2 regions of the Mesorhizobium sp. WSM1386 genome follow, and region 2 is predicted to be linked to the other one. Evidence: predicted binding sites of a transcription regulator. Region 2 holds the regulator's gene; the other holds the start of a gene.
What was found. Region 2 encodes PhoB, which activates phosphate uptake and scavenging genes when phosphate is short. Its sites were predicted from a motif close to TGTCATNNANCTGTCAT; they were not measured.
Positions count from the first base shown of each region.

Region 1: a site for PhoB is predicted at 11,704-11,720, ahead of phnF (phosphonate metabolism transcriptional regulator PhnF). Genes of this name have one in related genera too.

Region 1 is NZ_CM148373.1:1,693,499-1,708,893, forward strand. It holds gene AC0NIH_RS08290 (sugar phosphate isomerase/epimerase family protein) at 1-751, shown strand, start outside; gene phnE (phosphonate ABC transporter, permease protein PhnE) at 986-2,353, opposite strand; gene phnE (phosphonate ABC transporter, permease protein PhnE) at 2,419-3,378, opposite strand; gene phnD (phosphonate ABC transporter substrate-binding protein) at 3,434-4,342, opposite strand; gene phnC (phosphonate ABC transporter ATP-binding protein) at 4,444-5,301, opposite strand; gene AC0NIH_RS08315 (DUF1868 domain-containing protein) at 5,436-6,146, opposite strand; gene AC0NIH_RS08320 (DapH/DapD/GlmU-related protein) at 6,230-6,847, opposite strand; gene phnL (phosphonate C-P lyase system protein PhnL) at 6,844-7,551, opposite strand; gene phnK (phosphonate C-P lyase system protein PhnK) at 7,757-8,533, opposite strand; gene AC0NIH_RS08335 (alpha-D-ribose 1-methylphosphonate 5-phosphate C-P-lyase PhnJ) at 8,530-9,441, opposite strand; gene AC0NIH_RS08340 (carbon-phosphorus lyase complex subunit) at 9,438-10,550, opposite strand; gene phnH (phosphonate C-P lyase system protein PhnH) at 10,552-11,163, opposite strand; gene phnG (phosphonate C-P lyase system protein PhnG) at 11,163-11,624, opposite strand; gene phnF (phosphonate metabolism transcriptional regulator PhnF) at 11,763-12,512, shown strand; gene AC0NIH_RS08360 (zinc-binding alcohol dehydrogenase family protein) at 12,706-13,725, opposite strand; gene AC0NIH_RS08365 (ABC transporter permease) at 13,798-14,766, opposite strand; gene AC0NIH_RS08370 (sugar ABC transporter ATP-binding protein) at 14,763-15,395, opposite strand, start outside.
Region 2 is NZ_CM148373.1:1,404,855-1,420,249, reverse strand. It holds gene AC0NIH_RS06955 (hypothetical protein) at 1-123, shown strand, start outside; gene AC0NIH_RS06950 (membrane lipoprotein lipid attachment site-containing protein) at 207-452, shown strand; gene AC0NIH_RS06945 (CHASE domain-containing protein) at 550-2,190, opposite strand; gene AC0NIH_RS06940 (ATP-binding cassette domain-containing protein) at 2,336-3,148, opposite strand; gene AC0NIH_RS06935 (sugar ABC transporter permease) at 3,164-4,480, opposite strand; gene xylF (D-xylose ABC transporter substrate-binding protein) at 4,624-5,664, opposite strand; gene AC0NIH_RS06925 (ROK family protein) at 5,934-7,178, shown strand; gene phoB (phosphate regulon transcriptional regulator PhoB) at 7,497-8,186, opposite strand; gene phoU (phosphate signaling complex protein PhoU) at 8,203-8,910, opposite strand; gene pstB (phosphate ABC transporter ATP-binding protein PstB) at 8,934-9,737, opposite strand; gene pstA (phosphate ABC transporter permease PstA) at 9,734-10,585, opposite strand; gene pstC (phosphate ABC transporter permease subunit PstC) at 10,590-11,573, opposite strand; gene pstS (phosphate ABC transporter substrate-binding protein PstS) at 11,640-12,695, opposite strand; gene AC0NIH_RS06890 (PAS domain-containing protein) at 13,227-15,395, opposite strand, start outside.

The sequences.
Region 1 (15,395 bases), 290 kb from region 2:
GATACCGATCTTTTCCGGCACGCCGGACGACTACAGGAAGTTGGGCGACCTGCTCGACCGCATCGGCTTGGAGCGGACGGCGGTTTCGGCGATGGGCGATCCGGCGATGAACCTGATCTCGGCCGATGCGGCCACGCGCAAGGCCGGTATCGACTACATGAAATGGGCTGTCGATTGCGCCGAGGCGCTTGGCGCCCGCACGCTGAGCGGCCCGCTGCATTCAACGCTCGGCGCCTTTTCCGGTTCCGGGCCGACTGCCGCCGAGAAGAAACGCTCGGTGGCCTCGCAACGCGCCATCGGCGACCATGCCGGCAAGCGGGGGGTCACCATCGGGCTCGAGGCGCTGAACCGCTTCGAATGCTATCTTCTCAACACGATGGCCGACCTGTCGGAGCATATCGACTCCATCGACCGGCCGCACATCAAGGCGATGTACGATACATTCCACGCCAATATCGAAGAGGCCGATCCGATCGGTGCCTACACGAAGCACCGCCGCAATATCGTGCACGTCCATATTTCGGAGAATGATCGCGGCGTGCCGGGACGCGGCAACATTCCGTGGAAAGAGACGTTCGCGGCGATCCGCAAGAGCGGTTATGACGACTGGCTGACGATCGAGGCTTTCGGGCGGTCGCTCAAGGAACTGGCGGCGGCGACCAAGGTGTGGCGCGATTTTTCGGAGAGCCCGGAAGCGGTTTATCGGGATGGGTATAAGCATATCAAGGATGGGTGGAGAGGGGCGGCTTAGGTAACAATGCCGCCGTCCAACGAACGCCGCGTTCCTTCACACCCCCCTCTGTCCTGCCGGACATCTCCCCCGCAAGGGGGGAGATCGGATGTTGTGCTGGCTTTCGCCAGTCTCCAGTGTTGCAATGGAGGCGCCACCTGTGAAACTGCCAATCTCCCTCCTTGCGGGGGAGATGGCCGGCAGGCCAGAGGGGGGTGCTGTCCCACCGACGTCTCGCCTCATTCTGGAAGATGCCTACCCCTGTTCAGCCTGGATCCTGTTGTAATCGTGGATCGTCCGGCTCAGCCTGCGGCGCAGGAAGTTGGAGATGTTGTCGAAGATGAAGACCACCACCAGCGTCAGCAGCACCATGTAGAAGACGTTGGCCCAGTTGGAGTTGGTGCGCATCGCTTCCCACAATTTCAGGCCGATGCCGCCGGCGCCGACAGCGCCGATGATGGTGGCGCCGCGGGTGTTGGATTCCCACTGGTAGAGCGTCTGGCTGATGAACACGGGCACCACTTCCGGTATCACGCCGTAGCGCTGCACCAGAAGGCCGTTGGCGCCGGTCGAGACGACGCCCTCGCGCGGCTTGTCGTCGATGTTCTCCAATGCCTCGGAATAGGTTTTTCCGAGCGTACCGATCTCGGTGAAGAAGATCGCGGCGCTGCCGGCCAGGGGCCCCGGCCCGAAGGCGCGGGTGAAGAACAATGCCCAGATTAGCATGTCGACCGAGCGCATGAAGTCGAAGAAGCGCTTGAGCACCTGGCTCAGCAATCCGCTCGGCGTGATGTTGCGGGCGGCGAAGAAAGCCAGCGGAAAGGCGACAATGCCCCCGAGCAGCGTGCCCAGAAACGCCATGACGATGGTCTGCAGCAGCTTCGTCCAAACGTCGCCGTGCTGCCACTGGGCGTTGTTCCAGATGTTGTCGCCGGCAAGCGCGAGGTTCGAGGTGCCGGGTTTCAGCTGCGGCCCGGACACGATCAGCGAGACCACGTCTCCCGCCGATTTGCCGAAGAAGGGCGAGCGGGTGTCGAAGACGAAATTCGCCCAGCCGAGGAAGCGCTTGCGCACTTTGACGCGGTCGACGGTGACGCGCACCTCGCCGGCGAAGCCCATCTTGGCGACCACTTCGTCGTCATGCGCGGTGATCCAGTCCGGCACCGGGCCTGAGATAACCGGCTTGCCGCTGGTCAGCGTGACAGGCACGGCCTGGCCGTTGGCCATGATCGTCGCCTGCGCCTTGTCGAAAGTGACGGATTTAGCCGGCCCGTCGATCTGCACGGTGAACGTGCCGTCCGGGTTCCTGATCACCCAGTCGGGGTTCGGGTTCTCGCCAAGCGCGGAGAAGCGGGGATATTTTGGCGTGATCTCGGCTTGGTCGAGGCGAAACTCCGGCTGGAGATCGTAGCTGACCCACTGCGACAGGAACAGCGGCAGGCGCTCCCAGTGCGATTCCCGCAGCACCTGCGGCAGGCTGAAGAACCACATCGCATAGGCGAGGTAGAGCACCGTGCCCAGAAGCAGGAACAGCGGACCGAAGCGCTTGTAGGCCGGCCGCCGGAACACCTGCGGAAAGCGGCCCTCGATCGCGCTGATTTCGTCTGCCGTCATGGTCGCCATGATTCATCTTTTTGTTTGACCATGATCTCTTCCGAAAATCGGCCTCCACTTTTCGGGACCATGGTCTAAGCCCCCATCACGAAGGCCTGCTCGCCGACAAGCTTGCGGCGCAGCCAGGCTGAGAACTGGTCGACGATGAAGATGGTGGTGAACAGGAGCAGCACCAGCGCCAGCGTCTTGGCGCCGAAGCCGCGCGAGATGGAGAGCTTGAGCTCCTCGCCAATGCCGCCGCCGCCGACCGCGCCCATGATGGTGGAGATACGAACGTTGATCTCGATCCGCAGCAGCGTGTAGGACATGAAGTTGGGCAGAACCTGCGGCAGGACGGCAAAGCGAACCCGCTCGAACCAGTTGGCGCCAACCGCCCGCAGGCCTTCCTCGGCCCGCATGTCGATGTTCTCATTGATCTCGTAGAACAGCTTGCCCAACGCGCCGATCGAATGCAGGCCGATGGCGATGATGGCGGCCACCGGGCCGATCGAGACGATGGCCGCGAACAGGCCGGCGATGACGATCTCGGGGAAGGCGCGCAGCAGCTCCATGAAGCGCTTGACGACAAGCCGCAGCACAGGGTGCGGTGTCAGGTTGCGCGCGGCGATGAAGGAGAACGGCACGGCGAAGACGAAACCGATGAAGGTGGAGACCAGCGCCACGTTCACCGTGGTCAGCATCAGCTCGAAATATTCGGGGATGTAGAAACCGCCCCAGACATAGACGCGGCCAAGCGGGAAGTTGAATTCCTGGGTGCCGGTATCATGCGGCGAGGCGATGTCGAACAAAGCCCGCCAGACGTCGTTCCAGTCCTTGGGGACGAGCCAGCTCAGGAAATCCAGGATGTGCGGCAGCCGGTCGAAGAAATGGCCGGCATTGGCTTCGTCGGCGAACCACATGCTGGCGAGCATGGCGACAAGCAGCAGCGCGACGCCGAGGGCGGTATAGAACCGGCGCAACGACGTCTGCCGTCGCCAGGCATCGGCCATCTGGTGGGTAGCGCCAGAAGAGGGGGCTGTCACGGAAAGGGTCATGATCGGAGATGCAAAAAGGGCGGCGTTTTCAGCGCCGCCCTTTCCGATTTCGCCGTTAGCCGCCGATGGCTGCCTTACGGGCTTCGACGATGACGTTGTAGAAGTCCGCCTTCACCGGAACGTAGCCGGTAAAATCGCCGCCTTCCACGCCTTCGAAGCAAGCCTTGTCCTTCTTGGGCAGGTCGGTGAAGAAGGCGGTCAGCTTGGCGGTCATGTCGTCGCCAAGCGCGGTGCGCACGACCAGCGGGCCGTTCGGAATCAGGCCCGAGCGCCAGACTTCGACGAAGTCGTTGGGGTCGACGGCGCCCTTGGCGACTTCCTTGTGGAAGGTGCCCGAAGTGTAGCCGTTCTTGAAGTCGCCGATGCCCGAGGAATCGTCCACGGCGACGTCGACCTTGCCGTCACGCACGGCCAGGACGTTGTTCTCGTGGCCGCCGTTGAACTGGGTCGAAGCGAAGAAGGTCTCGTTCGAAGCGCCGGTGTCCTTCGGGATCTGGGTCAGCGGGATCAGGTAGCCCGAGGTCGAATCCGGATCGGCGTAGCCGAGCTTCTTGCCCTTGGCCGATTTGATGTCGGTGATACCGGAGGACTTGAGTGCCAGGCCGATCGAATAATAGCCGGTGGCGCCGTCGGTCTGCTGGGTGGTGAGGATCGGGGTAACGGCCTTCGGGTCCTTCAGCGCGACGCTGGCGTAGCCGGAAGCGCCGAGTTCGGCGAAATCGAGCGTACCGCCGAGCAGGCCCTGGATGACGCCGTCATAGTCGGCGGCCGGGAACAGCGAGACCTTTTCGAAGCCGAATTCAGCCTTCAAATGGTCGGCCAGGCACTGGTAGTTGCGCAGCCGGTCGGTTTCGTTCTCGCCACCGAGAATGCCGACTCGGAATTCCTTCATGTCGGCGGCGTGGGCCATGCTGGTGGCCATGGCGAGCACCGAAACGGCGCTGAGAACCATCTTCCTGAACATTGATATCTCTCCTGTAGGTTCCGGCCCCGCGCCGGCAGCGTTATCGATTTTGACAGGTGCCCTTGACGCGGGCGGACGATCCGAGCCGCTCTTTCTTGAACTCAGTAAGCTGGGAATGCAGGTTCGAGCGGTCCGGCGGATGCGGCGATCTTTCGCTTGAAGGCGACGCTGGTGGAAGTGATGGCCTCCGAAATCTCGCCACCATTGCTGTCGGCGCCATAGACGAGGCGGACGGCCTCGCGGTCGAGCTCTTCCGGCGCGCCATCGAAGACGACCTTGCCGGCGGCCATGCCGATGATGCGGTTGCAATAGGTGCGGGCGGTATCCAGGGTGTGGAGGTTGGTGACGACCGTGATGCCTTCGCGCAGATTGATGTCCTGCAGCGAATCCATCACCACCTTGGCATTGAGCGGGTCAAGCGAGGCGATCGGCTCGTCGGCAAGGATCACCCTGGGCTGCTGCATCATGGCGCGGGCGATGGCGACGCGTTGCTGCTGGCCGCCAGATAGCGTGCCGGCGGGCTGCAGTGCCGTGCGGGCGATGTCGAGCCGTTCGAGCGCGGCGACGGCCTCGGCGCATTCGGCGCGGGAGAACATGCCGAAAAGGTTCGATATCGTCGAACGGTGGTTCAGCTTGCCGAGCAGCACATTGGTCAGCACGTCGAGGCGCGGCACCAGGTTGAACTGCTGGAAGATCATGGCGCAGTCGCGCTGCCAGCGCCGCAGCGGCGAGCCGCGCAACTGGGAGACTTCGGCGCCGTCAAAGAAAATCGACCCCTGGCTGGGATCGATGAGACGGTTGATCATGCGAAGAAGGGTAGATTTGCCGGCGCCGGAACGGCCGATGACGCCGACCATCTGACCTTGTGGGATCGAGATGTTGATATCGCTGACAGCGGTGTTCTTGCCAAATCGTCGGGTGACGCCGCGGATTTCGAGCGTGGCTGAGGTTGCTGGCATGGGCAGGTTCCCGTCAGGACCATGTTGATCGTCAGGCTTCTCGCCTAACGCAGCCACATGAACCTGCCGTGTCGCCTTGATGTCAGTTTTGTTACGCTCCACAGGCGCTGCGTCATGCGCCCGTTTCCGCGCGATCAGCCGAGCACCTGCAATTCCTCGAAATGCTCCATGTCGCGGAAGCTGCAGAATGCGGGCGGCTTGATCTCGATGACCGGCGCCTGGCGCGCGAAAAGCGCCAGGCAATCGTCGAACAGCGTCTGCCACGCGGCCGCCTTGTCATCGGCAAGACGCTGGATCTGATAGGCGAAGGTGATGTGGAAGACGTAAGCGTCGTGATCGGGGTGCCGGTACCCGAACGGGACCGCCAGCGCATCGCGCCATCGACGCATGATGCGCACATCCTCGTCCGTCGCACCGGCAACGGTGAGGCCGGTCGGCACGACTTCGACGACCCTGATGTTGAACGGACCGAACCCCCGGAAATCCCTCAGCCGTTCCAGATAGAGGTGGGTCATGGCCTCGATGCTGGTGTCCAGCGGAACGTCCTGCGGCCAGTAGGGCAAGCGGCGGCGGTATTCGATGATGCCCTGGAACAGCGTCATGTGCAGGCTGGAGACCGGCGTGAAGGTGAGCCGGCCGGCGTCAGGCATCGCCATCATCTTCTCGCGCACCGCGAGCACCACGGCCTGCGACGGCGAGCCGCTGACCAGATGACTGACGACGGTGTTGCCGGGCTCGATCAGGAAGTTGCCCGACGTGTCGTAGCGCGTGCCGAGATGCGCCGGTGGGATCGGGTTGGAGCCGGCAAAGAATCCAGCGAGCGAGGGGCTGATTGTGTCGGGCATTGCGATCTCCTTGGGGAGATGGCCTCGTGTCCGAGTCGTGTGTCAAGGATATGAACGAGTTCCCATGACGACGATGTGAGGAGCTATCCCTCGTATTTCTCCAGGAAGGCTTCGGCAGACAGTTCCCGGAAATCATCGAGTGAGGCCCGCAGCCGAGCGTGATCCCAATCCCACCAGGCGAGTGCCTGATAGCGTTCGGCCGTTCGGCGGTCGAAGCGCTCGCGGATCGGTTTTGCCGGCACGCCGGCGACGATCGTGTAGGGGGCGACATCTTTCGATACGACGGCTCCAGCGCCAACCGCCGCGCCATCGCCGACCGTTATGCCGGGCAGGACGGTCGAGCCATGGCCGAGCCAGGTGTCGTGGCCGATGATGACGCGCTTGGCGCGACGCTCCGCGAAGAATTCGCTCTCGTGCTCGGCGTCGTCCCAATAGTCGGAGGCGCGATAGGTGAAGTGGTGCAGCGTCGGCCGCCAGGTCGGGTGGTTGGTAGCGTTGAGGCGCACGCTTGCCGCGATGTTGGCAAACTTGCCGATCGTTGCGCACCAGACGGCGCAATCCTGCATCATGTAGGAATAGTCGCCGAGTTCGCTTTCCGAGACCCGGCTGCGGTCGGCGATCTCGGTCCAGCGGCCGAGCGTGGAATTGTGCACCTCCGCTGTCGGGTGAACCAGCGGCGTCTCCGACAATTTCCTGGTCATGCGGCGAGTTTTCCCGGAGCGAAAGCGGTGACGTCGATGATGCGGTCGGCAACCGCCTCGCGCACGTCGTGGTCGTGGAAGATGCCGAGTAGGGCGACGCCATCCGCCTTCTTGGCGGCGATGAGTTCGATCACCACGTCGCGGTTCCTCGCATCGAGCGAGGCGGTTGGTTCATCGAGCAGCAGGATCGGGTGTTCGGTGATGAAGCCGCGCGCGATGTTGACACGCTGCTGCTCGCCGCCGGAGAAGGTCGCCGGCGGCAGCGCCCAGAGTTTCTCCGGCAGGTTGAGCTGCGCCAGCAGCGCGCGCGCCTTGCCTCTTGCCGCCTCACGGTCCTCGTCACGCTCGACCAACGGTTCGGCGACCACATCCAGCGCCGAGACGCGTGGCACGGTGCGCAGGAACTGGCTGACATAGCCGATCGTCTGCCGGCGCACGGCAAGAACGGTGCGCGGACTGGCGTTGGCGAGATCGATCAGCGCGTCATCGTGCGTGACGATGATCTGGCCCTCGTCGACGGCATAATTGCCGTAGAGCATTTTCAGGATCGAGCTCTTGCCGGCACCGGACGGGCCGCCGAGCACCGTGCATTCGCCGGCCCTGATGGAGAACGAGACACCAGCGACGACCGGCAGTTTGATGCCGTCACGCAGGTGCATGGTGAAGCTCTTGGCAACGTCGGAGACAACGAGCGGCGTCGGCATCAGAGGGTTCTCCAGTCGTTCGTTTGCGGGCCAGCGCCCCCCTCTGGCCTGCCGGCCATCTCCCCCTCAAGGGGGGAGATCGAAAGCTTTTCGGCCTCGCACATTCTCCGACGTCGAAAATTGGCGAAAACGGAAGTGACAGCCAATCTCCCCCCTTGAGGGGGAGATGGCCGGCAGGCCAGAGGGGGGTGCCTTGGCGCCATCGTCACACCTGCAAAATCGAGGAAACGAGCAACTGGGTGTAGGGCGCGCGCGGATCGTCGAGCACGCGGTCGGTGAGGCCGCTTTCGACGACGCGGCCGTCCTTCATCACCATCATGCGCTGCGACAGGAGGCGCGCCACGGCGAGGTCGTGGGTGACGACGATGGCCGCGAGACCGAGATCGGTGACCAGCCCACGCAGGAGGTCTAGCAGGCGGGCCTGGACCGAAACATCGAGGCCGCCGGTTGGCTCGTCCATGAACACCAGCCGTGGTCCCGTGACGAGATTGCGGGCGATCTGCAGGCGCTGGCGCATGCCGCCGGAGAAAGCGCGCGGCTCGTCGTCGATGCGGTCTTGCTCGATCTCGACGCGCGACAACCAGTCGACGGCGGTGGCGCGGATCTTGCCATAGTGGCGGTCGCCGACCGCCATCAATCGTTCGCCGACATTGGCGCCGGCAGACACCGTCATGCGCAGGCCGTCGGCCGGGTTCTGATGGACGAAGCCCCAGTCGGTGCGCATCAGGAAGCGGCGCTCGGCCTCGCTCATGCGGTAGAGCTCGCGGAACTGGCCGTCGCGCATGCGGTAGCTGGCGGTGCCGGACGAGGGCAGCAGCCGCGTCGACAGGCAGTTGAGCAGCGTCGTCTTGCCGGAGCCGGATTCGCCGACCACAGCCAGGACCTCGCCCGGCCAGAGTTCGAACGAAACATTGTCGCAGCCGACGCGTGAGCCGTAGAATTTGGAGAGCGCCGAGACGCGCAGCAGTGGTTCGTCGGTCATTGCGCTGGCTCCATTTTTTCCGAGACGGAATGGGTTTCCGGAGCAAGGTGGCCGCGATGGCCGTCGGCCCGCCGCTTCTCGCAATAATCGGTGTCGGAGCAGACGAACATGTGGCCGCCATGGTCGTCGAGAATGACCTCGTCGAGATAGACATTCTCGGCCGCGCACAGCGCGCAGGGCTGGTCGAAGGTCTGGACTTCGAACGGATGATCCTCGAAGTCCAGGCTGACGACCTCGGTGAACGGCGGCACCGCGTAGATGCGCTTCTCGCGGCCGGCGCCGAACAGTTGCAGCGCCGGCGAGCGGTGCATCTTGGGATTGTCGAATTTTGGCGTCGGCGAGGGGTCCATCACATAGCGGCCCTCGACCTTGACCGGATAGGCATAGGTGGTGGCGATGCGGCCGTGCTTGGCGATGTCCTCGTAGAGCTTCACATGCATGAGCCCGTATTCCTCCAGCGCATGCATCTTGCGCGTTTCAGTCTCGCGCGGTTCGAGGAAGCGCAGCGGTTCGGGGATCGGCACCTGATAGACCAGCACCTGGCCCGCCGTCAGTGGATGCTCGGGGATGCGGTGGCGGGTCTGGATGATGGTGGCGCTGGCGGTATCGGTCGTGACGGCGACATTGGCGACCTTCTTGAAGAAGGCGCGGATCGAGACGGCGTTGGTGGTGTCGTCGGCGCCCTGGTCGATCACCTTCAGGACATCGTCGGGGCCAATGATCGAGGCGGTGACCTGGACGCCCCCTGTGCCCCAGCCATAGGGCATCGGCATTTCGCGCGAGGCGAAGGGTACCTGGTAGCCGGGAATGGCGATGCCCTTGAGGATCGCCCGGCGGATCATCCTTTTGGTCTGTTCGTCGAGATAGGCGAAGTTGTAGGTGGCGATGTCGGTCGATTGCGTCGTCATTCCGCCGCCTCCTTCTTCTCGTCCTTCGCCATCGGATTTTCGCGTGCCTCATACTCGGCGCGCATACGGCGCACGAGGTCGAGTTCGGCCTGGAAGTCGACATAGTGCGGCAGCTTCAGATGCTCGACGAAGCCGGTCGCCTGGACATTGTCTGAATGCGAAATGACGAACTCCTCGTCCTGGGCGGCGGCAACGACGTCCTCGCCCAGTTCCGAGGCGCGCAGCGCGCGGTCGCAGAGCGCCATCGCCATCGCCTTGCGCTCGCTCTGGCCGAAGACCAGACCGTAGCCGCGGGTGAATTGCGGCGGAGCCTTGGCCGAGCCCTTGAACTGGTTGACCATCTGGCATTCGGTGACGCGCACGCAGCCGAGCGGCACCGCGAAGGGCAGTTCGGGCACGTCGAGCTCCAGCTCGACCTCGCCGATGCGGATTTCGCCGACAAAGGGGTGGTTGCGGGCATAGCCGCGCTGGGTGGAATAGCCGAGCGCCAGCAGGAAGCCCTCATCGCCGCGGGACAGTGCCTGTAGGCGGATGTCGCGCGCCATCGGGAATTCCAGCGGCTCACGGGTGATGTCCCCGGGAACATGATCCTGCGGCATCTCACCATCCGGCTCGATCAGCCCTTCGCGGGCGAGGATCGCCGAGACGCGCGGCATCGCCTGCGCTTCCGTTTCGCGCTGCAAGGGCGCAGCGACCTCGGCGCCGGTGGCAAGCTCGGGATCGAGCAGCCGGTGGGTATAGTCGAAGGTCGGACCGAGAAGCTGGCCGCCGGGCAGGTCCTTGTAGGTTGCCGACACGCGCCGCTCGACCCGCATGGCGCCGGTGTCGATCGGCTTCGAGTAGCCGAAGCGCGGCAGTGTGGTGCGATAGGCGCGCACCAGGAAGATCGCCTCGATCATGTCGCCGCGCGCCTGGACGATGGCGAGCGCGGCGAGTTCGCGGTCGTAGAGCGAACCCTCGCTCATCACCCGGTCGACGCCGAGCGCCAACTGCTCGACGATCTGGTCTAGGCGAAGCGCGGGCACCGAACGGTCGCCGCGCCGACGATCCGCAAGCAAGCTGTGGGCATTGGCAATTGCGGCCTCGCCGCCTTTTACCGCGACATACATCCTAGGCCTCCATCGTCTTGATGCGCGTCGTGCGCGGCAGGCAGGCCAGGCCTTCCGATGTGGCGAGGATGATGTCGACGCCGCGCGGAAAGCGCTGATTGTTTTGCTTCCACTGCTCGACAAAATGGCGCGGCATCTGCGCCGGTGCGATCGTCGCGCTGGTTTCGATCCCGGGGCCCTCAAGCAACAGCGGGGTGCCTGAAGCAAGATCGGCCACCTGCAGGATCAGGGTGGTCGAGCGGTCGGGATAGTCCTGCGTTCCCTGCGAAAAGCCGTCGATCGCCATCATCTCGGCGGGCGTGGCGATGAAGGCGAAATGCGCATCGGCTGGCGTGTTGGCCAGCGGCGCGCCGGTGTGGAAGCCGAGCCAGGAGCCGATCGCGGCGGAGGCGTGCAGGGCGGGATCGAGCCAGAGCGGCGTGTCGTTATCGCAGAGCGCCAGCGCGATGGCGCCGGCTGTTGCCAAGAGCGGTGCCGGCGGACGGGCCAGGGCGGGCAAAGGCTGCACGCTGCCCGGCCGCGCCATGGCGTCCATGATCGCGCGGAACACCGCCTGGGCGTTGAAGACCGGATCGGCGAAACCGCCTTCGATCGATTGCGCTGCGATCTCCATCAATCTTCTCCGCGAACCATGGTGAAGAAGTCCACCTTTGTTGCCGCCGTCTCGGCGCGGCGTTTCTCCTGGGCGGTGGCCAAGGCGGATTGAAGAGGCGCAATCAGGCGGGCCTCGACCTCGGCGCGGCGGGCAGGGTCCTGCCACAGCGCGTCGGCTATTGCCGCCAGCTTGGCCTTCTGCTTGTCGCGGCCAAGCGCATAGCAATGGCCAACCTGTCCCGACGGCAGGCGGACGGTGGCACGGGTGACCGTTGCCTCACCGACATTGAAGGGCGCGCCGCCACCGCCGATCCGGCCGCGCAACGTCACCAGCCCGGTCTCGGGGCCACGCAGCAATTCAGCCTCCGAAGGCAGCCCGGCCTCGTTCCAGAGCCGGACGATGTCATCACCGCTGGATTGCGCCAGCGTTGCCATGGCGGCTTTGCGCCCCGCCTGGTCCCGGGCTTCTTGTCCTCGCATCAGCAGCATTCCTCTTTGCTAAATTTGTCTATTGATATAGACAACTATACAAATTATACATATTACCTAACGCGAGTCCATGACGGGTGCGTGACAAGTCATGAAGGCTGGGGCGACAGAAGCTGGGTGGGGCAAGTCATGATTGGGCAGATGGCGGCTGACGGCATCGAGCGGCGCAGCGGCGTTTCGCTGTGGCGGCAGATCGCCGACAAGATCCTGCACGCGATCGCCATCGGCGATTTCGCCGAGAATACGGCTCTGCCGCCGGAGGTGGCGCTGGCCGAGCGCTATGGCGTCAACCGCCACACAGTGCGCAGCGCCATATCAGCCCTCGTCCAGGAAGGGGTTCTGCGGGCCGAGCAGGGACGCGGCACTTTCGTGCTGTCGCGCAAGCGGCTGTCCTATCCGATCGGCGCGCGCACCCGCTTCTCGACAGGCCTGCAAGGGCAGACGTCGGAGCGGCACACCGTGCTGCTGGCTTCCTCGGTCGAGCCGGCCAGCCAGCGCGTCGCCGAGGGTCTTGGCCTGGCCAGGGGTGCCGAGGTGATAAGGCTGGAGACGCGCGGCGAAGCGGATGGCCGGCCGGTGTCGCGCGCGGCCAGCTGGTTCGATGCCAGGCGCTTTGCCGGCATCGACAAGGCCATGGCGCAAACCGGCTCGATCACCGCGTCGCTGATGCATTTCGGCATCGACGATTATCTCCGGCAATCGACCGTGCTGTCGGCGCGCCACGCCGATGCGGGCGACCTTGCCGATCTCGGCCTGCAGCCGGGTGCCATCGTGCTGGTCACGGTCGCCGTCAACGTTACGCCTGACGGCCAGCCGATCCAGTTTTCCGAGACGCGTTTCTCGGCCGAGCGGGTGGAGCTTAAACTGTCGGCGCTGTAGGAAGTGCCGGCGTTATACGAGACCGTGATCATCTGGCTCACGCTGACATCAGCCCAACTCGGTCGCGTTCACTTGTCAGCGGCGGCGCATTTGAGGACCGCCTTCCCCACTCCGTCTCGGCGAAGCCGAGACGGAGTGGGGTCGACGTTGCGCGGAGCGTCGTCAATTCGGGCCGGGTCCGGCGTCTGCCATGTTATGACCCCACCTCGATCACGGCCTTGATCAGGCCGGATTTCTCATGCGCCCAGCGGGCGAGATCGCGCGGCGTACCGTCAAGCGTTGTGCGGTGGGTGACGAGCTTGGCCAGCGGCACCGCACCGTTGCGGATCGAGGCAGCGACATGGTCGAAGTCAGCGCGCAAGGCATTGCGGCTGCCGACCAGCGTCATCTCGCGCTTGTGGAATTCCGGATCGGAAAAGACGATGTCGTCCTTGACGACGCTAACCAGCACCAATGTGCCGCCATGGGCGACATGGGCGAAGGCCGACTGCACCGACCGGGTGTTGCCGGTGGCGTCGAAGACCACGTCGAAACCTTCGCCTGATGTCGCGTCCCTGACCAGATCGGGCGCTGCGCCGCGCGAGCCGTCGAGAGTCTTGTAGCCGAGTTCGGTTGCGGCGAAGGCAAGTCTCTCGCTGCTCATGTCGAGCAGCGTCACGTCGAGCCCGGCGATGCGGGCAAAGATGGCGGTGCCGAGGCCGATCGGGCCGGCGCCGATGACCAGCGTGCGGGCGCCGGGATCGGCGCGTGAGCGCCGCACGGCATGCGCACCGATGGCGAGGAATTCGACGGCGGCGGCATCCGCCAGCGACAGGCCGTTCGCCGGGTAAAGATTTTGGGCCGGGACAAGAATGTTTTCGCACATGGCGCCGTCGCGATGGACGCCGAGCACCTCGATCCTGACGCAGCAATTCGGCTTGCCGTGCCGGCAGGCGATGCATTTGCCGCAGGACAGGTAGGGATTGATGACGACCGGCTCACCAAGGGCCAAGTCGACGCCTTCGCCGGCCTCGACGATCGTTCCCGACACTTCGTGGCCCATGATGCGGGGATAGGCGAGGAACGGGTGCTTGCCTTCGAAGATGTGATAATCGGTGCCGCAGATGCCGACATGGCTGACAGCGACAAGCGCCCAGCCGGCTGGGGGTGCTCCTGGCGCCGGGCGATCTTCCAGGACAAGCTCGCCGGGCGAGCGGCAGACGACGGCTTTCATGCTTTAATCCAGTTTGTCATGAAGTCGCCGGCCCATCTTTGATGCGCGCCGGCGACCGATTTCAGTGGCGGGTCATTTGCCACCGCGGCGGCGCAAGCCGTCGAAATAGACGATGACGATGATCAGAACGCCGGTGATGATGCGTTGCCAGAAGGCGTTGACGTTCAAGAGGTTTGCGCCGTTGTTGATGGTGGCGAGAATGAAGGCGCCGAGCAGCGGGCCATGCACCGAGCCGACCGCGCCGAACAGCGAGGTGCCGCCGATCACCGAGGACGCGATCGCCTGCAGTTCCCAGCCCTCGGCCTGGGTCGGATTGCCGATGCCGATGCGCGAGGCCAACAGCACGCCGACGAAGGCAGCGCACAGACCCGACAGCGTGTAGGCCATGTAGATAGTGCGCTGGACGTTGACGCCTGACAGGCGCGAGGCTTCGGCGTTGGAGCCGACCGAGAAGAGGTAACGTCCCCAGCGGCTGTGATGCAGGAAGACATAGGCGGGAATGCCGACCAGGATGACCATCCAGAACAGATTGGGGACACCGAGGAAGGAGTTGCGCGAGAATACCTGGAAGGCATCGTTGTTGATCGAGATCGAGTTGCCGTTGGTCATCAGCAGGCCGATGCCGCGCAAGGATGTCAGCGTAGCCAGCGTGATGATGAAGGGCGGCAGTCCCATCTTGACGATGCCAAAACCATGGAACAGGCCGATGGCGACGCCCACCAGCAGCGTGATCAGGATGGCGAGGAACACTGGTATGCCGGCATTGATCAGCATCGCCGCAATGACGGTGGCGAAGCCGACCACGGCGCCGACGGAGAGGTCGATGCCTCCGGTGATGATGACGAAGGTCTGGCCGACAGCCAGGATGGCGATCATCGAGCCCTGGCGCAGGAGGTTCGAGATGTTGTTCGCAGAGGCGAAGCTCGATGTCGATAGTGACAGGATGACCCACAGCAGCACCAGTAGCGCCAGCAGCGTCAGTCCGAATAAGGCGTTGTAGTTGCGCTTCGGTTTTTCAGCAGGAATCGCCTCGGTGCTCATATCTGTCCTCCCAGCTTTTCTTGTTTCTCGGCGAGCGCCTGAGTGAGAATTTCCTCGTGATCGGCGGTGCGGAACCCGTGTGTCGCCACCAATTTGCCGCGGCGGAACACATGCAGCGTGTCGGCAAGCTCATAGACTTCCGGCAGATAGGAGGAGATCAGGATAATGCCGGCACCCTTCGACAAGAGCGCGCTGAACAGGCGATAGATCTCGGCCTTGGTGCCAACATCGACGCCGACCGTCGGCTCGTCGAAGATGAACAGCTTGGCGCCATGCGCCAGCCATTTGCCGATGACGATCTTCTGCTGGTTGCCGCCCGACAGGCTGGAGGCCAGTGCATTGCGCGTCGGGGTCTTGATCCTGAGATCGGCGATCTGGCGGTCGGCCTGGGTTTTTTCCTGCACGCCGGAGATCAGCAGATTGTTCGAGATGCGCTTGTAGATCGGCAGGTTGAGATTGAAGCCGACCGGCAGATTGAGACAGAGGCCCTGGTCGCGGCGGCTTTCAGGCGCTAGCGCCATGCCGAGCCTGATCGCGTCGTGCTCGGAATTGACCAGAACGTCCTTGCCTTCCCACAGGATATGGCCGGCCGATTTGCGATGGCGGCCGTAGAGGGTGGTGACGAATTC
Region 2 (15,395 bases):
TATGATCGGATCGTCTGGAATGTGCATACCGATGGCAGTCTCGACGCCTCGCTGGCGATATCCAGCCTCGTCGTGGCATCGAACGCGGCGCGCCCAGAAAAAGGCGACCTTAGCCAACAATAAATTGGAGCAGCAAAGCCCGTTATTTCATGCTAAATGGCTGCTGGTGCTTACCAAAGTGTGGACACAAAGTGAGGAGTGACTCAATGCGGAAGATGATTATTGCCATAGTTGCGGTGGCTGCTCTAAGCGGCTGCACCTCCACCGAGCAGGACGTGGTTGGCGGCGGCTTGATCGGCGCCGGCATCGGCGGCTTGGTCGGCGGTGGCAAGGGCGCGCTGATTGGTGCGGCCGTCGGCGCCGGTTCCGGTCTGCTGGTGCGCAAGCTGCAGAACGGCTACTGCCAGTATCGCGACCGCCATGGCCGCATCTACACGGCACGCTGCAACTAATCCGCGATAATGGAATGCAAATCCGGAGGCCGTGTCCGGCCTCCGGATTTTTTTTATGACCGGCAATCCGTGGCTGTCCCTGCTGACAGGCTGAACCTCAGCCGACCAACGGAATTCTGATCTCCACCTTCAGACCATCGGCCTGGAAATCGCGTTTGATCGTGCCACGCAGTTCGCGCGTGACGTTGAGGTCGATCAGCTTGGTGCCGAATCCGGTTTCGACCGGCGCCTCGACTTTCTTTTTGCCGGCCTCCCGCCAGTTCAGCGCCAGCGTCCGCTCGCGCCCACGCCCTTCCAGCAACCAGTCCACCTTGAGCGCCCAGTCACTCCCAAGCGAATTGGCGGAATTGCCGGCTTCGCCATATTTCAGCGCATTGGTCGCCAGCTCATGGAAGGTCAGCCCAAGCGCCTGCGTCGTCGTCTCGTCGAGCAGTACCTCCGGCCCCGACAGCAGCCCCTCGGGCAGTTCTTTGCCGAACACCTGGCCAAGCTCGATGCGCAGCAGATCGGCGAGATCGGCCTTCTGCCAGCGCGAGCGCGTCAGCATGTCCTGGGAAGCCGCCATCGCCTGCAGCCTGGCCGAGAAGGATGCGGAAAACTCGTCGACGTCGGCCGCCCGCGACGCCGTCTGTCGCGCGATAGCCAGCACCCTGGTGATCGAATTCTTGATGCGATGCTTCATCTCCTGCAGCATCAGGTCCTTTTCGAGCAGGCTCTTTTCGGTCGTCTCGTGCAGACGCGATGCCGCCTCGTAAGCCCGTTCCTGATAGCGCGCCACCAGCGCGATGGCGCCTGCCGCGAGCAGGCCGAACAGCCCCAGCATCACCGGGATGGCGCGCGACGACGGTTGCAAAAAGGCGCTGGTCGGCCTGAACAATATGGTCCATGCGCGGCCGGCCACCATGATCTTGCGAGTAACCAGCAGCCCGTCGCCAAACGACGAAGCCGGTGGCGTCTCCGACCGGAACAGCAGGTTGTCGCCATTCACCGTGCCGTCATAGATCTCGGTGTTGACCGGCAGCAGCGGCGTGCGGCTGAGCGCGATCTGGAACAGGTCGCGGGCCCGGAAGGCCGCGTAGAGAAAGCCCGCGGTCGAGGATCGCGATGCGTTGATGACCTCGGGCGCGGTTTCGACGTTGAGCCGCACGAAGACCAGGAAGCCGGTGAAGGTCTGCGCGGCGCCGGTGCCTTGGCCGAGTTGCACCAGCCCGCTCGCGTGCTGCTGGTCGTCCGCCATTGCCTTTTCGATCGCCGCGCGCCGCACCGGCTCGCTGAACATGTCGTAGCCGATACTCGCCTGGTTGGAGGGATCCAGCGGTTCGAACAGAGTGATGGGGGCGCGCCAGGGCTGCGTCGTATCCGGATAGACCGGATGGCTGGCACCGAAATCGTGGAGGATATCGCGTTCGACCGCCGCCTCGTCGCCCGTCTTGACGAGTTGGAGGAACCCTATGCCGCGCAGGCCGGCGAAATTGTCCTTCATATCCAGCGCGTTGAAGAATGCCTTGAACTCATTCTGCGATATGTCGCCGTTGCGGGCGTCGAACAGAGCCTGCGTGGAGCGCAGCAGCGACAGATGCAGGTCGATACGGCTCTCGATTCGGTTGAGCGCATCGTCGGCCGCCCCTTCGAACTTGATGCGGGCGGCTTCCTGCGTCGCGAAATAGGCAAACCCCGCCATGGTCATGCTGATCAGCGCGACCACGATGAACGCGACGATTGGAAAAAGCTTCTTCAACGGATGATGCGGTCCATGAGCGATATCAGGCCTTTATGGGCAAATCGCCGGGTCAACACAATGGCAATGCCATGCCATCGTGATCACTGATACATCACGTGAGCGGCAACCGTGCCCGACGGGTCGATGGGACCGCCAAAAGGCCTCAGGCGGCGATCTTCAGCGCACCCGGCCCAGGACTGGCTCCCGGAGGACATTTACCCAGAATGATCATGCCGAGCACCTCGTCCTGCGTCACGTCGGTGGTACGCGCGGTGCCGACGACCTGGCCGTTCTTCATCACGCAGACCCGGTCGGCCAGTTCGAACACATCATGGATGTCGTGGCTGATCAGGAAGATGCCGATGCCATCCGACTTGAGCTGCCTGACCAGTTCGCCGACCTGCGCCGTTTCCTGTGGACCGAGTGCGGCGGTCGGCTCGTCCATGATCAGGATGCGGGCGTTGAACAGGATCGCGCGCGCGATCGCCACCGATTGCCGCTGTCCGCCAGACAGCTTGATCACCGGCTCCTTGAAGCGCTGGAAGCGGGGATTGAGCCGCCCCATCACCTTGCGCGCCTCGGCCTCCATGGCGACGTCGTCGAGCGTGCCCCAGGCGGTCATCAGCTCGCGGCCGAGGAACAGGTTGGCGGCGGCGTCGACATTGTCGGCCAGCGCCAGCGTCTGGTAGATCGTCTCGATGCCGTATTTCTTGGCGTCGCGCGGGTTGGAGATCGCCGCTTCCTCGCCATTGACGAAGATCTGGCCGACATCGCGCTTGTAGGCGCCGGACAGGATCTTGATCAGGGTCGACTTGCCCGCGCCGTTGTGGCCGAGCAGCGCCACGACCTCGCCGGGGAAAAGATCGATCGAGGCGTCGTCGACGGCACGGATGCCGCCAAAGGCGATCGAGATGTTGCGCATATCGACCAGCGACGTGCCGGCGGGAGCAGATGCGGGAGCGGTGTTGTCGGCCATGATGGTTCTCCTTCCCTAGACCCGCTTGCGGTAGACGGTATCGAGCCAGACCGCGACGACGAGCACGGCGCCGACAACGATGCTCTGCAGCGGTGAGTCGATGCCGAGCAGCACCATGCCGGACTGCAACGACTGCATCAGCAGCGCACCGAGCATGGCGCCGAGCACCGTTCCGGAGCCGCCGGCAAGCGAGGTGCCGCCGATCACGGCGGCGGCAATCACCAAAAGCTCGTCCAGCGTGCCCAGCGCATTGGTCGACGCGTTAAGACGGGCCGACGAGATCGCCGCGCTGATCGCGGCCAGCACACCCATGATCATGAACACTTTCATCGTAACCCAGCGGGTGTTGATGCCGGCGAGATTGGCGGCCTCCGGATTGCCGCCGATGGCAAAGACGTAGCGGCCGAAACGGGTGCGCTTGGTGATGAACGTCATGACGATGCCGACCGCGACCGCCATCAGCACCGGTATGGCAATGCCGTGGGCGATGAACAGTCCATTTTCAGGAATGGCGATGCCGTTCTGCTGTGCGTACTGGCGTACGATGCCGATTGGCCACGGATAGGAATTGGCGATCCACACCGCGCAAAGGATGGCGGCGCAGGCGACTACGCCGAGAAAGGTTTCCGCCCAGACCGGACGCAGCGGAAAGTTGAACCGTTTGCGCTGCGACCGACCGTTGAGCAGCGCGAAAGCGACAGCCGCGCAAGCAACGGCGCCGATGATCCAGCTGGCGGTGGCGCCGATCGAGCCCCTCGGTCCGCCCCCCATCAGCTGGAATGTGGCGTCGAGTGGCGCGACCGTGCGCCCGTTGGTGATGAGCCATGCCATGCCGCGCCAGACCAGCAGGCCGCCCAGTGTCACGATAAAGGCCGGAACTTCGAGGTAGGCGATGACGAAGCCCTGGAATGCGCCGATCAGGAGACCGAGCACCACGCCGGCGGCCAGTGCAATGATCCAGAGCCAGGGATTTCCAAGCTGGAAGCCGATGACGCGAATGAGGGATTCGGCTTGCGCCACGCCCATGATCATGCCGATCACACCTTCGACGGAGCCAACCGAAAGGTCGATGTTGCGCATGACGATGACCAGCACCATGCCAGTCGCCATGATCGCGACCGAGGACGTCTGCACCGACAGGTTCCAGAGATTGCGCGGCGTCAGGAACAGTCCGCCCGACAGGATGTGAATGCCGATCCAGATGACCAGCAGCGCACCGACCATGCCAAGCATGCGTGTGTCGAGTTCGGTTGCCTTCAGAAACCGGGCGACCGCGCCAAGTTCCGATGCCCGCGCGGTGTCGGCCGGTGCATTTGAGGTCGTGTCGGTCATGAAATCCTCCCGCCGGCTTGCCGTCTGGCGCGGATGCCGGAATAGAGCCTGGAAGTTACCCGCCAGCGGCGGAAACACAAATCTTCTTGAAAAAACGCCGCGGCCTGGCAGCCGCGGCGTTTCATTGTCTGACGTCTTCGAGATCAGTTGCAGGCCGCGACGCTGCCAGCGGCGACGCCCGCGCAGACCTCGTCCTTCTTGATCCAGCCGGCGTCGATGACCACGTTGAGATTGTCCTTGGTGATCGCAACCGGTGTCAGGAACAGCGACTTGACGGTGTTGCCGCCAGGCGTCGTGAAGTCCTTCGCACCGGCGATGTCGGCCATCTTCTTGCCGTCGGCCAGCTGCGAGGCGATCTCGGCGGCATTCTTGCCGAGCTCGCGCGCGTCCTTCCACACCGACACGGTCTGGGTGCCGAGCGCGATGCGGTTGAGTGCCGCATGGTCGCCGTCCTGGCCGGACACCGGCACGGTGCCGGAAAGGCCTTGCGCCGTCAGCGCCGCGACGACGCCGCCTGCGGTGCCGTCATTGGCCGCGACCACCGCGTCGACCTTGTTGTCGTTGGCGGTCAGGAACTGTTCCATGTTCTTCTGGGCGTTGGCGGGCAGCCAGCCGTCCGTATAGGCTTCGCCGACATTCTTGATCTTGCCGTTGTCGATGGCTTCCTTGAGCACTTCCATCGAGCCCGAGAACAGGAAGTCGGCATTCGGATCGGCACCCGAGCCCTTGATGAAGACGTAGTTGCCTTCCGGCTTGGCCTTGAACACCGCGCTGGCCTGCAAGCGGCCGACTTCCTTGTTGTCGAAGGTCAGGTAGAAGACGTCCTTGTTCTCGATCAGGCGATCATAACCGACGACCGGAATGCCTTCGTCCAATGCCTTCTGCACCGCCGGGCCGATGGCCGAGGCGTCCTGCGCCAGGATGATCAGCGAATTGGCGCCTTGCGAGATCAGGCTTTCGACATCGGTGAGTTGCTTGCCGGGATTGGACTGCGCGTCGGCGGAAATGTACTTGTCGCCGGCGGCCTCGATCGCTTTTTTCATCGCGGCCTCGTCGGTCTTCCAGCGCTCTTCCTGGAAGTTGGACCAGGAAACACCGATGACCTTGTCCTTCGCCTGCGCGACCGACGCAAGCGTCAGCGACATGGCGACACCCGCCAGGATGGCGGCTGTGAATTTCTTCATGATATTCCTCCCTGCGCCGCGTATGGCGCGACCAAACTGACCCTAAGGCCGGCACAAAGGCCCTATTTTTTCGAGCCTCGAAAAAACACTGGTCCATCGCCGGAACACTGTCAACAATGATTCTGATGGATTTTGAGGTGCCTCGGACTTTTTTTCGAGCTCCGGAATAAATAATGACAGCGTGCGGCGCTTCTGCCAGTATTTGGCGGCTTCGCTGGCGGCCTTCGGGAGGCACGAAAGGCCGCGGCGACCGGGAGGATGTGGGAAACATGTCGGTCGGAATCCGCCACGACGATCTGCGCCGGCGCAACCGCGCCATGGTGATCTCGGCCGTGCGCCGTGCCGGTCAGCCTTCGCGCACCGAGATCGCCGCCACCACCGGTCTCAGCCACTCGACCATCTCGGCGATCTCCTCCGACCTGATCGGCGAAGGCGTCCTGACCGAGGGCAAGCCGAGCGAGGCCGGGTCGCTGAAACGCGGCCGACCGCAGGTCGGCCTCACACTCAACCCGGAGGCGGCGGCGGTGATGACCGTGGTGCTGTCGCTGAATTTCCTGTCGGTCGCCGTCATCGACTATGCCGGCCAGGTGATATCGGAGGAACAGCGCCGGCTGGACACGCTGACCATGTCGCGCGAGGCGCTGATCGGCGAATGCGTTGCCATCGTGCGGCGCCGCATCGACGATCCCGACGTCGACGTCCGCAGCGTCGCCCGCATCGCACTGGCCATCCAGGGCATCACCGACACCGAGGCGCGCGCCATGCTGTGGTCGCCGATCACGCCGCAGACCGACATCGCCTTCGCCGACATATTCGAAGCCGAGTTCGGCATCCCCGCCACCATGGAAAACGACTGCAACATGATGGCGGTGGCGCTGCGCTGGCGCGATCCCGAGCGCTACCGCGACGACTTCATCGCCATCCTGTTGTCGCATGGCATCGGCATGGGCCTGGTGCTGAAGGGCGAACTGTTCACCGGCACCCACTCCTCGGGCGGCGAGTTCGGCCACATGATCCACCGGCCGGGCGGCGCGCTCTGCCGCTGCGGACGGCGCGGCTGCGTCGAGGCCTATGCCGGCAACTATGCTATCTGGCGCAATGCGAGGCAGCTTGGCGAGGACACCGAACCGGTCGACGTCAGCGACGCCGACATGCGGACGCTGGCGGCCTCGGCGCGCGACAAGGACGGCCCGGAGCGCCAGGCCTATCGCAAGGCCGGCGAGGCGCTCGGCTATGGCCTGGGCAGCCTGTTCGCGCTAATCGATCCCGCCCCCGTCGCCATGGTCGGCGTCAGCGCCGCCGCCTTCGACCTGATCGAGCCGGCCTTGCGCGAGGCGATTGCCCGGACCGCCGGTGGCCAGCACTCGGAATCGATCTCCTTCGACACCGAGCCGAACGAACTGCCGCTGATCCGCGAAGGCTGCGCCATGCGCGCTCTGACCTTCGTCGACCAGGAAATTTTCGCGCCAGGCGCGCAGGCGAGAGGGGGCGCCGCTGGGAAGAACGTGGCGTGAAATCGAAGCCATCGTAACACCCGTGGGTTGGACAAAGCCTCACGACTTCGTCATCCCTGGGCGGAGCAGGAGCGAAGCTCCGTCGCGGAGACCCTGGGATCCATGCCGCGACCTTGGCCACGGAGTGCAGCGGAGCAGAATTCCGCACCGAGGCAACGCTTCGAAGTCGCGGCATGGATCCTCGGGTCTACGCCGCGTCGCTTCGCTCCTTGCTCCGCCCGTGGAGGACGAAGCAATGGACGTTTTCGCGAATCGCCAAGGTAAAGCGATCCGGCTTAAGCACGAAATCCGACTGTCTAACCTTCCGCGCCGAAGAACCTAATCTTCCCGGATCGCGTAGCCCGCCCCACGAATCGTGCGGATCACATCCGGCATGCGGCCATTGTTGACCGCCTTGCGCAGCCGCCCGACATGCACGTCGACGGTGCGCTCGTCGATGTAGATCGTCTCGCCCCAGACATTGTCGAGCAACTGGCTGCGCGAGAACACGCGGCCGGGATGGCGCATCATGAATTCGAGCAGGCGGAACTCGGTCGGTCCGAGCCGGATCTCGCTCTTTTTGCGGTAGACGCGGTGCGATTCGCGGTCGAGCACGATATCGCCGACCTTGAGCACGCTGGACAGCACTTCAGGTTTGGCGCGGCGCAGCAGCGCCTTGACGCGTGCCATGAATTCCGGCGTCGAGAACGGCTTGACCAGATAGTCGTCGGCGCCGGTCGACAGGCCGCGCACGCGGTCGCTCTCCTCGCCCCGCGCGGTCAGCATGATGATCGGCAGCCGCTCGGTCTCGGGCCGCATCCGCAGGCGCCGGCAGAGTTCGATGCCGGACACCGCCGGCACCATCCAGTCGAGCACCAGAAGGTCGGGCACGTTCTCCTGCAGGCGGATCTCCGCCTCGTCGCCGCGCGTCACCACCTCGACCTGGTAGCCTTCCGATTCCAGATTGTAGCGGAGCAGCACCCCTAGCGGCTCCTCATCCTCCACCACCATGATGCGTGGCGCGATCATCGGCTGGTCACCCCTGCTATGCCGCCGGCGCCGACATCGCGGTTTCGTCCTGCTTCGGGCGATTGGCGGGCAGCTGCGTGCCGGTCAGCACATAATACGCATTCTCGGCGATATTGGTCACGTGGTCGCCGATGCGTTCGAGGTTCTTGGCACAGAACAGAAGATGCGTGCAGGCGGTGATGTTGCGCGGATCTTCCATCATGTAGGTCAGCAGTTCTCGGAACACCGAAGTGTATTTGACGTCGATACGCTCGTCGTCGGCGCGCAGCTTGGCCAGTGCGGCGGCATCGCGCGCCGCATATTCCTCGATGACACCTTGAACCTGGATCAGCACCAGCTGCGCCATCGCGTCGATGGAGTGCGACAGGTCGCGCGGCGTGGCGGAGAGCCCGACCGTGCCGACGCGCTTGGCGATGTTCTTGGCAAGGTCGCCGATGCGTTCGAGATCGCCGGCCATGCGGATCGAGCCGACGACGTGGCGCAGATCGTCGGCCATCGGCTGGCGCTTGGCGATCAGCGTGATGGCGCGGTCGTCCAGCTCGCGCTGGCGCGCGTCCATGATCGCGTCATCGGAGACGACGCGTTGGGCGAGCGCATTGTCGGAGTTCAGCAGCGCCTTGGTGGCACCGCCGACCATCGAGCCGGCGAGGTCGCCCATGTCGCTGATCAGCCTGCTGATCTGTCCGAGATCTTCGTCGAAGGCTGCAACCGTGTGTTCGGCCATGATCCTGGTCCTCGTATGCGTGATCAGCCGAAGCGGCCGGTGATGTAGTCCTGCGTGCGCTTTTCGCGGGGCGACGTGAAGATCTTCTCCGTCTTGTCGAACTCGACCAGTTCGCCCAGATACATGAAGGCCGTCTGCTTCGACACGCGCGCCGCCTGCTGCATGTTGTGGGTGACGATGACGATCGTGTAGTCGGCCTGCAATTCGTCGATCAGTTCCTCGATCTTGGCGGTCGACAGCGGATCGAGCGCCGAGGCCGGCTCGTCGAGCAGGATGACTTCCGGCTTCACCGCCACGGTACGGGCAATGCAGAGCCGCTGCTGCTGGCCGCCCGAAAGGCTGAGGCCGCTGGCATTGAGCTTGTCCTTGACCTCGGTCCAGAGTGCCGCGCGCTTCAGCGCCTGTTCGACGCGGCCGTCCATCTCGGCCTTGCTGATCTTCTCATAGAGCCTGACGCCGAAGGCGATGTTCTCGTAGATCGACATCGGGAACGGCGTCGGCTTCTGGAACACCATGCCGATCTTGGTGCGCAAGAGGTTGAGGTCCTGCGAACGGTCGAGAACGTTCTTGCCGTCGAGCAGCACCTGGCCCTCGGCGGTCTGCCTGGGATAGAGCTCGTAGATGCGGTTGAAGACGCGCAGCAGCGTCGACTTTCCGCAGCCCGACGGTCCGATGAAGGCGGTGACGCTGCGTTCGGGCAGCGACAGCGTGATGTCCTTCAGCGCCTTCGACTGGCCGTAGTAGAAATTGAGGTTCTTGACCTCGATCTTTGCCTTGGCGGCTGCCTCGGCGGCGATCGTCATGTCTGGAGACAACATCTGGCTCATTTGTCCTCTCTGCGTCCGGTCAGGCTGCGCGCAAAGATGCTGAGCGCGAGAACCGTCAATGTAATTATGAGTGCGCCGGTCCAGGCCAGTTGCTGCCATTCCTCGTAGGGGCTGAGAGCGAACTGGAAGATGGTGACAGGCAGGCTGGCCATCGGCGCGTTGAGATTGCTCGACCAGAACTGGTTGTTGAGCGCGGTGAACAGCAGCGGCGCCGTCTCGCCGGAGATGCGGGCAATGGCCAGTAAAATGCCGGTGACGATGCCGGAAAGCGCGGCGCGGTAGGCGACCGAGCGGATCACCACCCAGCGCGGCGCGCCGATCGCGGTGCCGGCTTCGCGCAAGGCGTTGGGCACCAAATTGAGCATGTCCTCGGTGGTGCGCACGACGACGGGGATGACCAGGATGGCCAGCGCGACGGCGCCGGCGATCGCCGAGAAGTGCCCCATCGGCCGGACCATCAATTCGTAGACGAACAGGCCGATGATGATCGACGGCGCCGACAAAAGGATATCGTTGATGAAGCGCACAACGGTGGTGAGCTTCGAAAAGCGGCCGTATTCGGCCATGTAGGTGCCGGCCAGCACACCGATCGGCGTGCCGACGATGATGCCGATGACGGTCATCACGATGCTGCCATAGATGGCGTTGAGCAGGCCGCCCGCGTCGCCTGGCGGCGGGGTCATTTCCGTGAAGACTGAAAGATTGACACCCGACAGGCCCTTGTAGAGCAGGGCGCCGAGAATGAGCGCCAGCCAGGCAAGGCCGATGCCGGCCGCGGCGACGCACAGCGTCATCATCACGCCGTTCTTGCGCTTGCGGCTCTGGTGAAGCGACGTGGCTGTCGACATCGGTTCAGGCTCCGGTGCGGGCGTCGATGCGCATCAGCATGTAGCGTGCGATGGCAAGGATCAGGAAAGTGATGACGAACAGGATCAGGCCGAGCGCCACCAGCGAAGACGTGTAGAGATCGCCGACCGCCTCGGTGAATTCATTGGCGATGGTCGCGGAGATCGTCGTTGCGGGCGCAAACAGCGACGTCGAGATGCGGTGCGCGTTGCCGATGACGAAGGTCACCGCCATGGTTTCGCCGAGCGCGCGGCCAAGGCCGAGCATGACGCCGCCCATGATGCCGATCCGCGTGTAGGGAATGACGACGCGGCGGGTCACTTCCCAGGTCGTGCAGCCGATGCCGTAGGCCGATTCCTTCAGCACGGGAGGCACCGTGTCGAAGACGTCCTTCGTGATCGAGGTGATGAAAGGCAGCACCATGATGGCGAGGATCATCGACGATGTCAGCAGGCCGATGCCGTAGGGCGGGCCGGCAAACAGGCTGCTGAGGCCGGGGACGCCGTGGAACACGCTTATGATAAACGGCTGCACCGTGGTCTGCAGGAACGGCGCCAGCACGAACAGGCCCCAGATGCCGTAGATGATCGAGGGAATGCCGGCGAGCAATTCCACCGCCATGCCGATCGGGCGCCGCAGCGGGCGCGGGCAAAGCTCGGTGAGGAAGATGGCGATGCCGATGCCGAGCGGCACGGCGATCAGGATGGCGATTGCCGAGGTGATGATGGTGCCGTAGATCGGCGCCAGCGCGCCAAATTTCTCCGTCACCGGATTCCAGCTTTCGCTGGTCAGGAACGAGAAGCCGAAGGTCGAGAGGGCTTGCCAAGAGCCGGCAAACAGCGAGATCGCGACGCCGCCGAGCAGCACCAGCACCAATATCGCGGCGGCGCGGGTCATTGCGTGGAAGATCGCGTCTGTCAGCGCAAACCGCCTGACGATGGCGTCGCGCGAACCTCGGATGGCTGGCAAGGCTTCCTGGACAGCGCTCATGTCAAGCTCGGCTCTTTCGAGTTGAAGGAAAAGGAGCGCCGCGGGCGCGGCGCTCCTCCAGAGATGTTACTCGCCGGCGTAGACGGGCTTGCCGTCGGCCTGGATGTCGGTCTTCCACGAAGCCTTGATCAGGTCGACGACGCTGTCGGGGATCGACACATAGTCGAGCGCCTTGGCGGTTTCCTTGCCGTCCTTGTAGGCCCAGGCGAAGAATTTCAGCGCTTCGCCGGTGGCAGCAGCGTCATCGGGAACCTTGTGGATCAGCACCCAGGTCGAAGCCGCGATCGGCCAGGTGGTGTCGCCGGGCTCGTTGGTGATGATGACGTTGAAGTTCTTGGCAGTCTTGAAGTCGGCGTTCGAAGCGGCAGCGCCGAAGGATTCGAGCGACGGCTCGACGACCTTGCCGGCTGCATTCACCATCTTTGAGTAGGACAGGTTGTTCTGCTTGGCATAGGCGTATTCGACGTAGCCGATGCCGCCGTCGGTCTGCTTGACGGTATTTGCAACGCCTTCGCTGCCCTTGGCGCCGACGCCGGTCGGCCATTCGACGGCCGTGTCCGAGCCGACCTTGTCCTTCCAGTCAGGCGAGAGCTTCACCAGGTAGTCGGTGAAGTTGAAGGTGGTGCCCGAGCCGTCCGAGCGGTGCACGACGGCGATGGCGGTCGACGGCAGGGTGAGGGTGGGGTTCAGCGCCTTGATCGCGGCATCGTCCCAGGTGGTGATGGCGCCGAGATAGATCTGGGCCAGCGTCTTGCCGTCGAGGACGAGTTCGCCCGGCTTGACGCCGGAGAGGTTGACGATCGGCACGATGCCGCCCATCACCATCGGGAACTGCACGAGGCCGTTCTTTTCCAGATCGGCATCGGACATCGGCTTGTCGGTGGCGCCGAAGGTCACGGTCTTGGCGATGACCTGCTTGATGCCGCCGCCGGAACCGATCGACTGGTAGTTGAGGCCGACGCCGGTGTCTTTCTTGTAGGTGTCGGCCCACTTGGCGAACACCGGATAGATGAAGGTCGAGCCGGCGCCTGAAAGGTCAGCTGCCTTTGCCGCGGAAAGGGTGATGGTGGACGCCGCAGCCATTGCAATCGCAACGGCCGCCGAGCGGATGAAATGTCTCATGTGGCCTGCTCCTGTTCGGAAGATGGTCTCTCGGCGCCATTTCTTGCCAGCGCCCGCTGAGGCCAATAGCCTCCGATTATAACAGTCGCATGACAGTTTCATGTCAGCCCGGTAACGCGTCGCCGGAGCCGGCAAAGGCGGTGGCGCGGCTGGTTCGCGAGCCGATCCGAGTTTGTCCCCGGAATCATGGGCTTGGGCCGTCCGCCGGGCGCAGCCACCGCCGGATTCGACGGGGCTTTCAAGGATGAAGAAAATCCGGACGGGAGTGCGTTGCTCGAGGCCAGAGCGTGTCGTGGCCGGGCCATCGCCGAAAACAGGTCCGTTGGGGTAGAGTGACGCTGTTCCTTGCCGGCGGTCGCTGCTCCCGCCCGTAACTGGATGAGCGGAATTCGATGTCGCCATTGTCCCGGCTAGGCACAGCCTTTGATATGGTGCGATCGCACCATAGCCATTGCACGCGGGGGTAGCAGGGAATCTCCTACTGATTCCCTCGGCTTGCGTCGTCAGATGCCGCGAATCCGCGACGCGGTGCTATCCCGCGTTGCGCTGGACCTGGCGGCTGGCGCCGACCCAGCGCTCGACCTTCTCCAAGAGGGCCCTGGGGCTGATCGGTTTGGGCAGATAGTCGTCCATGCCCGCCTCCAGGCACCGTTCGCGATCGCCCTTGAGCGCATGCGCGGTGACGCCGACGATCGGCACATGCGTGCCGGTTTCTTCCTCCAGCCGGCGGATCGCGGCCGTCGCTTCAAGACCGCTCATCTCCGGCATCGAGACGTCCATCAGGATCATGCACGGATTGAGCTTGCCGAAGGCGTCGAGTGCCTTGCGGCCGTTGCTGACGATCTCGAAGCCGTAGCCGGTCTCGCCAAGGATCTGGGTGAAGACCATCTGGTTCACCTCATTGTCCTCTGCCACGAGGATATCAAGCCTCTGTCCGTCACCGCCGACGGCGGGCAGCCTGGGACGAACCGCCGGCGGCTGCAATTGCGCGCGCTGCTCGGACAGCGCCAATTGCGGCCGCTGAGGCGCATTAGGCGCCTCGCCTGCCGATGGCTGGGCGGCGTGGCCAACCGTGGTGTGGCGATGGCGCTGGACGGTCGCGACCAGCGTTTCCAGCAGCACCGACGAGCGCGCCGGCTTGATCAGCTGTGCGTCGATGCCGAGATCGCGGTAGCTGGTGTTGGCGAGCGACTGGTCGACCGAGGTCAGCATGATGATCGGGGTGTTGGCGAGGCCGGCGGTGTTTCGCACGATGCGCGCCATTTCGGCGCCGCTCATCCCAGGCATCTGGTAGTCGAGCACGACGCAGTCGACCGGTACGCCATAGGCCGCGGCGGCGATCAGCACCTTGAGCCCCTCGGCGCCGCTTTCAGCCGCGCATGAATCGAATGTCCACGACGTCATCTGCTCGGTCAGGATTGCGCGGTTCACGGCATTGTCGTCGACGATCAGCACGCGAGCGCCGGTCACATCCACCGGCATGATGCGCTGCCCGTTCTGCTGTTCGGCGCTGGGCAGCGTCACCTCGAACCAGAAGGTCGAACCCTTGCCCTCGGCGCTCTCCACGCCGATTTTGCCACCCATCAGCTCGACCAGCCGCGAGGTGATGGCGAGACCAAGCCCGGTGCCCTCGTGCCGCCTTGTCGAGGAGGTGTCGACCTGGCTGAATTTCTCGAACACCAGCTTCAGCTTTTCCTCGGGTATGCCGATCCCGGTGTCGGTGACCGAGATCGTCAGTTTGGTTCCGGTCGGCATCCGTTCGCCGGTCACGTCGACCAGCACATGGCCTTCGTCGGTGAATTTCACCGCATTGCCGAGCAGGTTGGTGACGATCTGCCTGATGCGGCCGACATCGCCGATGAACAGGCTTCCGAGCCTCGGCTCGATGCGCACGATGAGTTCGAGATCCTTTTCCTTGGCGCGTGTCGACACCAGCGTCGCGACGTCCTCGATCGCCTCCGCGAGATTGAAGGGCGACGGATCGAGCACCAGCTGGCCGGCATCGATCTTGGAGAAGTCCAGGATGTCGTTGATGATGGTCAAAAGCGCGTTGCCCGATTTGACGATGATATCGGTGAACGTCTTCTGCTTTGGATCGAGATTGGATTTGGCCAGGAGTTCGGCCATGCCCAGCACGCCGTTCATCGGCGTGCGGATCTCATGGCTCATGTTGGCGAGGAATTCCGACTTGGCGCGGTCGGCGAGCACCGCACGCTGGCGCGCCTCACGCAATTCGGCCTCGCGCATCTTCAATTCGGTGATGTCGGTGGTTGATCCGATCAGATAGAGCGAACCGTCGGACGCGATCATCGCGCCCTTTCGGGCGAACTGGTGGCGCACGCTGCCATCGGCAAGCGTCACCGTCTCCTCGATCTCCTGGGTTTCGCCGGTGCGCAGCACGGCCAGGTCGCCGGCGACGAAGGCCTCGCCGTCCGGCCCGAAGATCTCGACGTCGGTCTTGCCGATCGCCTCTTCCTTGCCGAGACCGGTGAGGTCGCACCAGCCCTTGTTGACGTAGAACTGCCTGAGGTCGGAACGCTTGGCGTAGATCGACACCGGCACGTTGTCGATCAGGCTGCGGAACACCTCGTTCTCGCGCATGCTTTCTTCCAGCGCCCGCTCGCGTGCCTTGACATCGGTGATGTCGGTGCTGGAGCCGACAAGGTGCACCGAGCCGTCGCTGGCCACCAGGCGGCTCTT